Regions from separate parts of the Vibrio sp. WZ-1 genome, predicted to be linked through region 2. Evidence: predicted binding sites of a transcription regulator. Region 2 holds the regulator's gene; each other region holds the start of a gene.
The links. The regulator CRP, encoded in region 2, controls carbon source genes, mostly activating them, when cyclic AMP is high. The targets are predictions, from matches to a motif close to TGTGANNNNNNTCACA.
Positions count from the first base shown of each region.

Region 1: a site for CRP is predicted at 1,335-1,350, ahead of mlc (sugar metabolism global transcriptional regulator Mlc). Genes of this name have one in related genera too.
Region 3: a site for CRP is predicted at 1,629-1,644, ahead of ACTS60_RS14090 (CTP synthase). Genes of this name have one in related genera too.

Region 1 is NZ_JBQEQR010000085.1:219,239-222,508, reverse strand. It holds gene mlc (sugar metabolism global transcriptional regulator Mlc) at 42-1,259, opposite strand; gene pyk (pyruvate kinase) at 1,589-3,031, shown strand; gene ACTS60_RS21735 (patatin-like phospholipase family protein) at 3,086-3,270, opposite strand, start outside.
Region 2 is NZ_JBQEQR010000043.1:16,258-19,527, reverse strand. It holds gene ACTS60_RS01825 (DUF1338 domain-containing protein) at 228-1,019, shown strand; gene crp (cAMP-activated global transcriptional regulator CRP) at 1,244-1,876, opposite strand; gene ACTS60_RS01815 (phosphoribulokinase) at 2,116-2,985, opposite strand; gene ACTS60_RS01810 (YheU family protein) at 3,113-3,270, opposite strand, start outside.
Region 3 is NZ_JBQEQR010000076.1:336,405-339,674, reverse strand. It holds gene relA (GTP diphosphokinase) at 1-569, shown strand, start outside; gene mazG (nucleoside triphosphate pyrophosphohydrolase) at 780-1,577, shown strand; gene ACTS60_RS14090 (CTP synthase) at 1,729-3,270, shown strand, end outside.

The sequences.
Region 1 (3,270 bases), on a different contig from region 2:
TTCGTAGGTGTAGATATCTCACTAAACCTACGAAAAAAGGATTAACCTTCAATCACCTTCATCAGTAATTGACCGTCATATAGCGCTTGTTTGATTAGCGCAGCACCAGGCATTGTTGCCTGTTTGTAGAAGCGAGACTCAACCAATTCAAGATCTTGGTGGTAAACGGGAAGGCTTTGCTCTTCAATACAGCGACGAACTGAAGGGTAAAGTACGTCTTTTGCTTGGTTGATTACCCCACCAATCAAAATTTTCTCTGGGTTGAACAGGTTAATCACAATCGCGATGGCAGAGCCTAAGTAACGGCCAAGCTTCTCTATAACATCAACGGCTAGCGGATCTCCGTTTGCTGCCGCCTCACAGATACTTTCTATACTCATCTCTTCCTGCTCGGCAAGAATAGAAGCTTCACCGTTAGCAATACGAGTAACCACCTCTTCGCGGATTGCCTGCGAGCTCGCCACCGTCTCAAGACAACCAATGTTGCCACAATGACAGCGCTTGCCGTTTGGATCGATTTGGATATGGCCAAGTTCGCCGATGTTACCGTGACGACCTTGCAGCACGCGACCATCTAAGATGATACCCGCGCCTAAACCGTGGTGGATGGAGATAAGAACCGAGTTATCGTTCTCTTGCGAGTGACCAAACAGCTTTTCTGCCAGCGCCCAAGCTCGCGTATCGTTAGCAATAAAGACGGGTAAGCCCGTTGCTTTGTAGATTTCTGGGCCTAGCGCCAAGTTCTCAACATTGTAATGCGGCATTTGCAATACGATACCCTGCTCTGAGTTCACCAGACCGGGCAAAGTAATAGCAATACTGGTAACACGATCGAGTTGATCAGCGTAGGTTTGGAAGAATTCATCAATTTCGTAGAGTAAGCGTTCAAGCACATCGTCTTGGTCGCGTTCATGGATATCGATTTTGGTATCGATAAGAACGTCACCACCGAGTTCGTGCAGCGCAATCGTCAGATAGCCGCGTCCTAAACGCATCGACAAGAACTGCCAACCTTCGTTATTAACCTGCAAACCTACCGCTGGACGTCCACGGCTTGTTGCTTCTTGTACCGTCGTCTCATGGATAAGGTGGGCTTCAATTAGCTCTCGAGTGATCTTTGTGATACTCGCAGGCGCAAGCTCACTTTGCTTGGATAAATCGATTCGAGAAATTGGACCCTTTAGGTCAATTAGTTTGTATACACGACCAGCATTGACCTGTTTGATATGATCAATATGGCCCGGTTGAGCCATGTACATCTTGCACTCCGAAATTCTATAACTTGGTAATTTTTTTACTTTGCGAAGTAATTGTGAAGTGAATTGATAGATCCCCGTGACAAGCGTCACGTATAAACATGTTTGTTTGTGTATTCAATCAAATAACAGAAAATCAACTGCTGATAAATTGGATGGCAAGACACTTATTTTTTTCCTCAAACTAGGAATCAAAGTCTGAAGTATCGTGTTTATACCTAAGTAAGCTCGAGATGCTTGGGTACTCATAGTGCTTTGCGCTAAAAATGAACAATAGCTAAAGACTGTGCATATACTTATCTCGTCCCTACATCGCATTCCTCGGAGAATTTATGACTTCAACACTAAGAAGAACGAAAATCGTCACAACACTTGGCCCTTCTACAGATAAAGACAACGTCCTTGAGGAAATCATCAAAGCTGGTGCAAACGTCGTCCGTATGAACTTTTCTCATGGCACCAGTGAGGACCACAAACTCAGAGCAGAAAAAGTAAGAGCAATAGCAGCAAGACTGGGGAGACAAGTTGCTATTTTAGGAGATCTTCAAGGCCCTAAGATTCGGGTATCCACATTCAAAGACGGGAAAATTACCCTCGCAATTGGCGACAAATTTACCTTAGATAGCGATCTCCCTAGAGGAGAAGGTAATCATGAGGCAGTTGGACTCGACTATAAAGAACTTCCACAGGACGTCACAACCAACGACATTCTGCTACTCGACGACGGACGAGTTCAGCTCCAAGTAACAAAGGTTGAAGGTAATAAAGTCCATACTCGAGTGACCGTAGGTGGCCCTCTTTCGAATAACAAGGGAATCAACAAAAAAGGCGGTGGTTTATCTGCAGATGCTCTCACCGAGAAAGATAAAGCCGATATTTTGACCGCTGCAGAAATCAAAGTCGATTACTTGGCAATATCTTTCCCTCGTAACGGAGAGGATATGCACTATGCTCGTCGACTTGCCCGAGACGCAGGTTTGGAAGCAAAATTGGTCGCTAAGGTAGAGCGTGCCGAGACCGTTGCTAGCAACGACTCTATTGATGACATCATAAATGCTTCCGATGTCGTCATGGTGGCACGTGGTGACCTAGGGGTAGAAATCGGCGACCCAGAGCTAATTGGCGTTCAGAAAAAACTGATTCGCCGTGCTCGTAGTCTCAACCGAGTGGTCATAACAGCAACCCAAATGATGGAATCGATGATGGCAAACCCAATGCCAACACGTGCTGAGGTTATGGACGTCGCAAACGCAGTATTGGATGGAACAGACGCTGTGATGCTATCTGGTGAGACAGCGGCAGGTCTCTACCCGGTAGAAACTGTTAAATCAATGGCAGAAGTGTGTATTGGTGCAGAAAAAATGTCAGAAGCCAACCACTCTAGTTACCGTCTAGATAGAACTTTTGAGACAGCAGAAGAAACCATTTCAATGTCGACTATGTACGCCGCTAACCACATGGAAGGCATCAAAGCCATGATCGCACTAACTGAGTCTGGCCGAACAGCATTGATGATGTCACGATTAAGCTCCGGTCTACCGATTTTTGCCTTATCACGCAATGAATCGACTCTGAATAGAGCCGCACTATACCGTGGTGTAACACCTGTATACTTTGATTCAAAAGGCGGTGCTGGCTTAACAACCGCACATGCCGCGATTGAAACGCTCAAAGAGCAAGGTCTGCTACACGAAGGGGACTTAGTAATAATAACCCAGGGTGATGTGATGGACGTGGTAGGTTCGACAAACTGTATGAGAATCTTATCTGCTTAGGGCCTAACAAGCCTTCAGCTAGGCTCAATACCCCTCGCGAGTGTTGAGCCTATTTTAAGCTCTTTCTAGACCATCCGATTTGAGTTCATCATAGAGGCTAATTAAATTAAAACCAGCTTGCAGGCCTAGTTGGTAATCGTGTTCCAGATCATCAGGCTCACTTAACAGTGAAGAAGCCCTCAACTCCTCTTTTGGCGCAACTTGTAAGATAAACGTATCATCAGGTGGACTCGTTAAAA
Region 2 (3,270 bases):
CTCTCTGCCAGAGCTATTTACCAAGTTAGGATTTCGGTAAGCGCGCTGGCAAACGCCAAAGGCGAGCTCAAGACTCTCCAGAGCGTGTTGACTGACTGGCACTTATGCCGCACATACCGTCACAGGTTGATGACTGCTCGTTCGTGATTCTGGACAGCTTTAGGGCTGTGAACGAGTGGTCAACTTCCTCTTACCCCTAACTCTACATTTCATAACAAGGAGTCGTTATGACGCCCGATGTGTTATTTGAATCGCTATGGCAAGACTACATTCAACGTCTTTGTCCTTCTGCTGCTAAAGTTCATCAACTTCTTCAAGAAGATGAGCCTCTGATTAATGACCATATTGCGTTACGTACGTTTAATGTCGCTCCCCTAGGCATTGAAACGCTGGCGAAGCCATTCTTGGCAGTGGGTTATAAAGCCTGTGGTGATTACGTATTTGAAAGCAAAAAGCTGGTGGCAAAACATTTTGAGCACCCAGATCCGAAGCAGCCAAAAGTCTTCATCAGTGAATTGAAAGTGGATGAGTGCTCAGCAGAGCTACAAGCCATCGTTCATAAACTGGTAGAGCAGGTTGATGCTTCTAAACTGACAAACAGCGACTTCTTGTACGGCGGTCGTTTATGGGATCTCAGCTATGCTGATTTCCAAACCTTGGCGAAAGAGAGTGAGTACGCTTCGTGGCTTGCTGCGCACGGTTACGGAGCTAACCACTTCACAGTGAGTGTGAATCAGCTCAACCAGCATCAAGAAGTAAAGCAAGTAAACGACCATCTACGTACAGCAGGCTTCACCATCAATGAAAATGGCGGCGAAGTAAAAGGCACGCCAGAGGTGCTACTAGAGCAATCATCGACCATGGCAGACAAAGTGCCAGTGACCTTTACTGAAGGCGTTGAGGTGATTCCAGGGGGCTTCTACGAGTTTGCTAAGCGCTACTCAATGGATAACGGTGAGTTGTACCCAGGATTTGTAGCGGCATCAGCAGATAAGATTTTCGAAAGCACCAACGGTTAATAGATACGAGAACGGGCTATGACCTATGGGGGCGGGAACGCTTTGCTGGGGGAGGTTTTAACTCTCGGAATCTGAGAGGGCTGTATCTCTAAGGACGAAGTCCGCTCTCGGAACGCAGCGATCCCGACTCTCGATTCTTTGTTTTCCGTTCCCGATTCCCACAAAAGAAAAAGCCACCAAACTTTCATTTGGTGGCTTTTAAATTTTTTAAACGTTAATCGAGATTAACGAGTTCCGTAAACAACGATAGTTTTACCGTGCGCAGAAATTAGGTTCTGCTCTTCTAGCATCTTCAAGATACGACCTACTGTCTCACGAGAACAGCCAACGATTTGACCGATTTCTTGACGAGTGATCTTGATTTGCATGCCGTCTGGGTGCGTCATCGCATCTGGCTGTTTAGCAAGGTTCAGAAGAGTCTGAGCGATACGACCAGTTACGTCTAGGAACGCTAGGTCACCCACTTTTTGGCTAGTAACTTGTAGACGACGAGCCATTTGCGCAGAAAGGCGCATTAGGATGTCTGGGTTAACTTGGATAAGTTGACGGAATTTCTTGAAAGAAATCTCTGCCACTTCACAAGGAGATTTAGCGCGAACCCAAGCTGTACGCTCTTGGTCTTCTTCGAATAGACCAAGCTCACCAATGAAGTCGCCTTGGTTTAGGTAAGAAAGGATCATTTCCTTACCTTCTTCGTCTTTGATAAGAACCGCAACAGAACCTTTAACGATGTAGTACAAAGTCTCTGCTTTTTCGCCCGCGTGAATTAGCGTGCTTTTTGATGGGTACTTATGAATATGACAGTGTGAAAGAAACCACTCTAATGTTGGGTCGGTTTGAGGTTTACCTAGAACCATAATATCTCACTTCCTCTGCAGGGTACGCTTGCGCTATCCATATTTTAGCTAAGCCTGAATTGGCTTACTAGAATAAGAGCACTTTTTATATGCTGCAAGCTCTCTTGTGTTTCGGTTAGAAATAGTATCCTTTTTCGGAAACGATTTCTTGATTTTAATCGTGCCATGATTGAGATTTTGTAAGCAAAACTGTGCACATGATCACGGTATGAAAAGTAAACACCTTATTGAAAGGGCTTTTAGCCAATTTTCCCAGTTTCGATCAACTGCTGTAAGATTGGTCTGACGATGAGCTCCATAGCAAAACTCATCTTACCGCCCGGCACCACAATGGTGTTATGACGAGACATGAATGAGCCATCAATCATAGCCAGGAGGTATGGAAAGTCGACATTCTTGATGCCACGTAGGCGGATAACGACGAAGCTTTCATCCAAACTTGGGATGCCTTTGGCGTTAAGTGGGTTGGAAGTATCGACGGTTGGCACACGCTGAAAGTTGATATGAGTCCGCGAGAATTGCGGGGTAATGTAGTTGAGGTAATCGTCCATCGAGCGCACGATCGAATCCATTACCGCCTCTCGGGAGTGGCCTCTGTCGCGAGTGTCGCGAACGAACTTTTGAATCCATTCCAGGTTCACAATGGGTACCATGCCAATCAGAAAGTCCACATGGCGAGCCACGTTGACGTCACCATCGACAACACCACCGTGTAAACCTTCATAGAACAGTACGTTGCTGTCTTCTGGTAAGTCTTGCCATGGTGTGAAGGTGCCTGGCATTTGATTGTAGGGGACGGCCTCATCGAAGGTATGCAGATAGCGACGCACGCTGCCGGTCCCTTCTTCACCATACTTTCGGAAGAATTCTTCTAACCCTGGGAAGTCATTTGCTTGCGGACCAAAGTAGCTGATGTGTCTACCTTGCTCGCGAGCCTTACGGATCTCGACATCCATCTCCGGGCGAGTAAAGCGGTGGAAGCTATCTCCTTCAACCCATGCAGGTTTAACGTTCATCATATTGAACATCTTACGGAAGGCTTCTGAGGTCGTGGTGGTGCCAGCTCCGGAGGAGCCAGTAACCGCGATGATTGGGTGTTTAGCTGACATGACAAACCTTGTCGAAAATTACTTACCTGTAAAGTGCAACACGTGGATGCTGCACGGTCGATAACCCACTATAGCACGTAACAAGCCCGTGTCATCGAGTGGGATACGGTAAAATGTGAGGGCCTTATTATTTTGCTTTGAGTTGAATATCAACCGTTTCATGGAGCTCGGAGAAGACAATCGTTGCATCCCCTTTCTCTAACTGAGTTCTAACTTGGTCGATTTTATCTTGTAGTGACACTTCTACCGCACCGTAATCTGTCCCTTCACGCAGCACAAATTCTC
Region 3 (3,270 bases), on a different contig from region 2:
AGATCATCAACCACATCAACGCGTTGGTGAATAAGCCAACCGCAGAAGAGGAAGACCAGCAAGCGCTAGAAAAACTGCAAGAAGCAGAAAGCAGAGCTCCAGCGCAAAGTCGTCCGAAGAAAGATGCGGTAGTGGTAGAAGGTGTCGATAACCTAATGACGCACCTAGCGCGCTGTTGTCAGCCAATACCAGGCGATGAGATCTCAGGCTACATCACCCAAGGCCGCGGTATCTCGGTTCACCGCAGTGACTGTGAACAGCTAGAAGAGCTTCGTCATCACGCACCAGAACGTATCATCGATACCGTCTGGGGTAGCGGCTTTGTCGGTTCTTACATCTTAACCGTTCGCGTCGAAGCAATGGAACGAGGTGGCCTACTCAAAGACATCACCACCTTATTTGCGAACGAGAAAATAAAAGTTACCAGCATGAAGAGCCGTGTCGATTACCGCACGCAAATGTCGATCATGGACTTTGACCTTGAAGTGACCAACCTCGAAGTGTTCTCGCGCGTTTCGAAACGTGTTGAGCAGATCAAGGATGTAATGTCGGTGAAACGCTTAGGCTAACTTTCACGTCGTACTTGTCACTTTTACTGCGTTAACTGCGTTTTCTCGCTCCATCACATAGGCGAGCTATGTTCAGGAGTCGCGAAAACTTGTTGCCTTGTCAAAGTAACAATTACTTAGTGAAAGCTGCTGATAAAATATAATGTAGAAGGTGAGTGGTTTTGGCCGCTCACCTTTTTCTTTAGATAGAAAGGTTTACAGGAACAGGAAATGAGTCATCCAATTGAACAGTTAGAACAAATCATGGCGAAGCTGCGTGACCCAGAAAGCGGTTGCCCTTGGGACTTAAAGCAGACCTTCGACACCATTGTTCCGCACACCATTGAAGAAACCTATGAAGTGGTGGATGCGATTCAAAACCGCGATTGGCCGAACTTGCAAGAAGAGTTGGGTGACTTATTGTTTCAAGTGATTTTCTACAGCCAAATGGCGAAAGAGCAGGGACTGTTTGATTTTTCTGACGTGGTCGAAACGGTTAACGAAAAGCTGACTCGTCGTCATCCGCATGTTTTTTCTGATGTAGAGTTCGAATCGGATGATGAAATTAACGCAAACTGGGAAGCGGAAAAAGCGAAAGAGAAAGCTCAAGTAGGCAAAGCTGAAGAAAGTATTCTAGACTCAATACCAAACTCTCTACCTGCACTTTCGCGTGCCACAAAGATCCAGAAAAAGTGCGCCAAATATGGTTTTGATTGGGACTCGCTTGGTCCGGTTGTTGGAAAAGTGCAGGAAGAAATTGAAGAGGTGATGGAAGAAGCGCTTCAAATTAATCCGGATGAGGAAAAGGTTGAGCTTGAATTAGGCGATCTTTTATTTGCAACTGTGAACCTGTCGCGTCACTTAGGGAAAGACCCAGAAGTGGCACTGGCAAAGGCTAACTTAAAGTTCTCGAAACGCTTTAAAGGCGTGGAAACTAAAGTTGCAGCGCATGGTAAGCAGCTCACAGACTTTACGCTAGATGAGCTTGATTCTATGTGGGATGAAGTGAAGCTAGATGAACAAAGATGAAAATACATGAATACGCGACTTTGATTTGAAGCAAAAAATAAAAAATTGCAGTGTGATAGATTTCACGTTGTGGCGTTAAGGAGCTTCTGGTATATTTACGTCCCGTCCAGAAGCACTCCATTTCCCTCATTCAACCAATTTCAGGTTAAACATGACGACAAATTACATTTTTGTTACTGGCGGGGTTGTATCCTCTCTAGGTAAAGGTATTGCAGCAGCATCTCTTGCAGCTATTCTAGAAGCTCGTGGTCTTAAAGTGACTATGATGAAGCTTGACCCTTACATCAACGTTGATCCAGGCACAATGAGCCCAACTCAACACGGTGAAGTGTTCGTTACGGAAGATGGCGCAGAGACTGACCTTGACCTTGGTCACTACGAGCGTTTCATTCGTACCAAGATGACGAAGCGCAACAACTTCACTGCTGGTCGTGTTTACGCTGACGTTCTACGTAAAGAGCGTCGTGGCGATTACCTAGGTGCAACTATTCAGGTTATCCCTCACATCACTAACGCTATCAAAGACCGCGTAATCGCAGGTTCTGAAGGCCATGATGTTGCTATCGTTGAAGTCGGTGGCACAGTAGGTGATATCGAATCTCTACCATTTATGGAAGCGATTCGTCAGCTTGCAGTAGAACTAGGCCGTGAACGCGCAATGTTCATGCACCTAACGCTAGTCCCTTACCTAGCAGCTGCAGGTGAAGTGAAAACTAAGCCAACTCAGCACTCTGTTAAAGAGCTGCTATCTATCGGTATCCAACCTGATATTCTAGTTTGTCGTAGCGATCGTATGATCCCAGCGAACGAGCGTAAGAAAATTGCTCTTTTCTGTAACGTACAAGAAAAAGCAGTTATCTCAATGAAAGATGTAGATTCAATCTACAAGATCCCTCAGCTAATCAAAGCTCAAGGTCTAGACGATCTTGTTTGTGCTCGCTTTGGCATCAATGCGCCAGAAGCTGATCTGTCTGAGTGGGAACAAGTAATTTACGAAGAAGCTAACCCAACGGCAGAAGTGACGATTGGTATGGTTGGTAAGTACATTGAACTACCAGATGCATACAAATCAGTAAACGAAGCGTTGAAACACGCTGGTCTTAAGAACCGTCTGAGCGTTAAGATTCAGTACGTTGATTCTCAAGATGTAGAGAACAAAGGCGTTGAGATCCTAGAAGGTCTAGACGCAATCCTTGTTCCTGGTGGTTTCGGCGACCGTGGTATCGAAGGTAAGATTCGCGCTGCTCAATACGCTCGTGAAAACAACGTTCCTTACCTAGGTATCTGTCTAGGCATGCAAGTAGCACTGATCGAATACGCGCGTAACGTAGCGGGTATGGAAGGTGCACATTCAACAGAATTTAACAAAGACACTAAGTACCCTGTGGTAGGTTTGATCACAGAATGGGTTGATGGCGAAGGTAAAGTTGAAGAACGTACCGAGAAGTCTGATCTTGGTGGTACTATGCGTCTTGGTTCACAGCTGTGTCACCTAGAAAAAGGTACGAAAGCTCGTGAACTATACGGCAACGCGACAATTCATGAGCGTCACCGTCACCGTTACGAAGTAAACAACAATCTTCGTCCGCAAATCGAAAAAGCAGGCCTTAAAGTATCTGGTCTGTCAGCGGACAAGAAACTGGTAGAAGTAATTGAGAACCCAGCTCACCCATGGTTCGTAGCGGCTCAATTC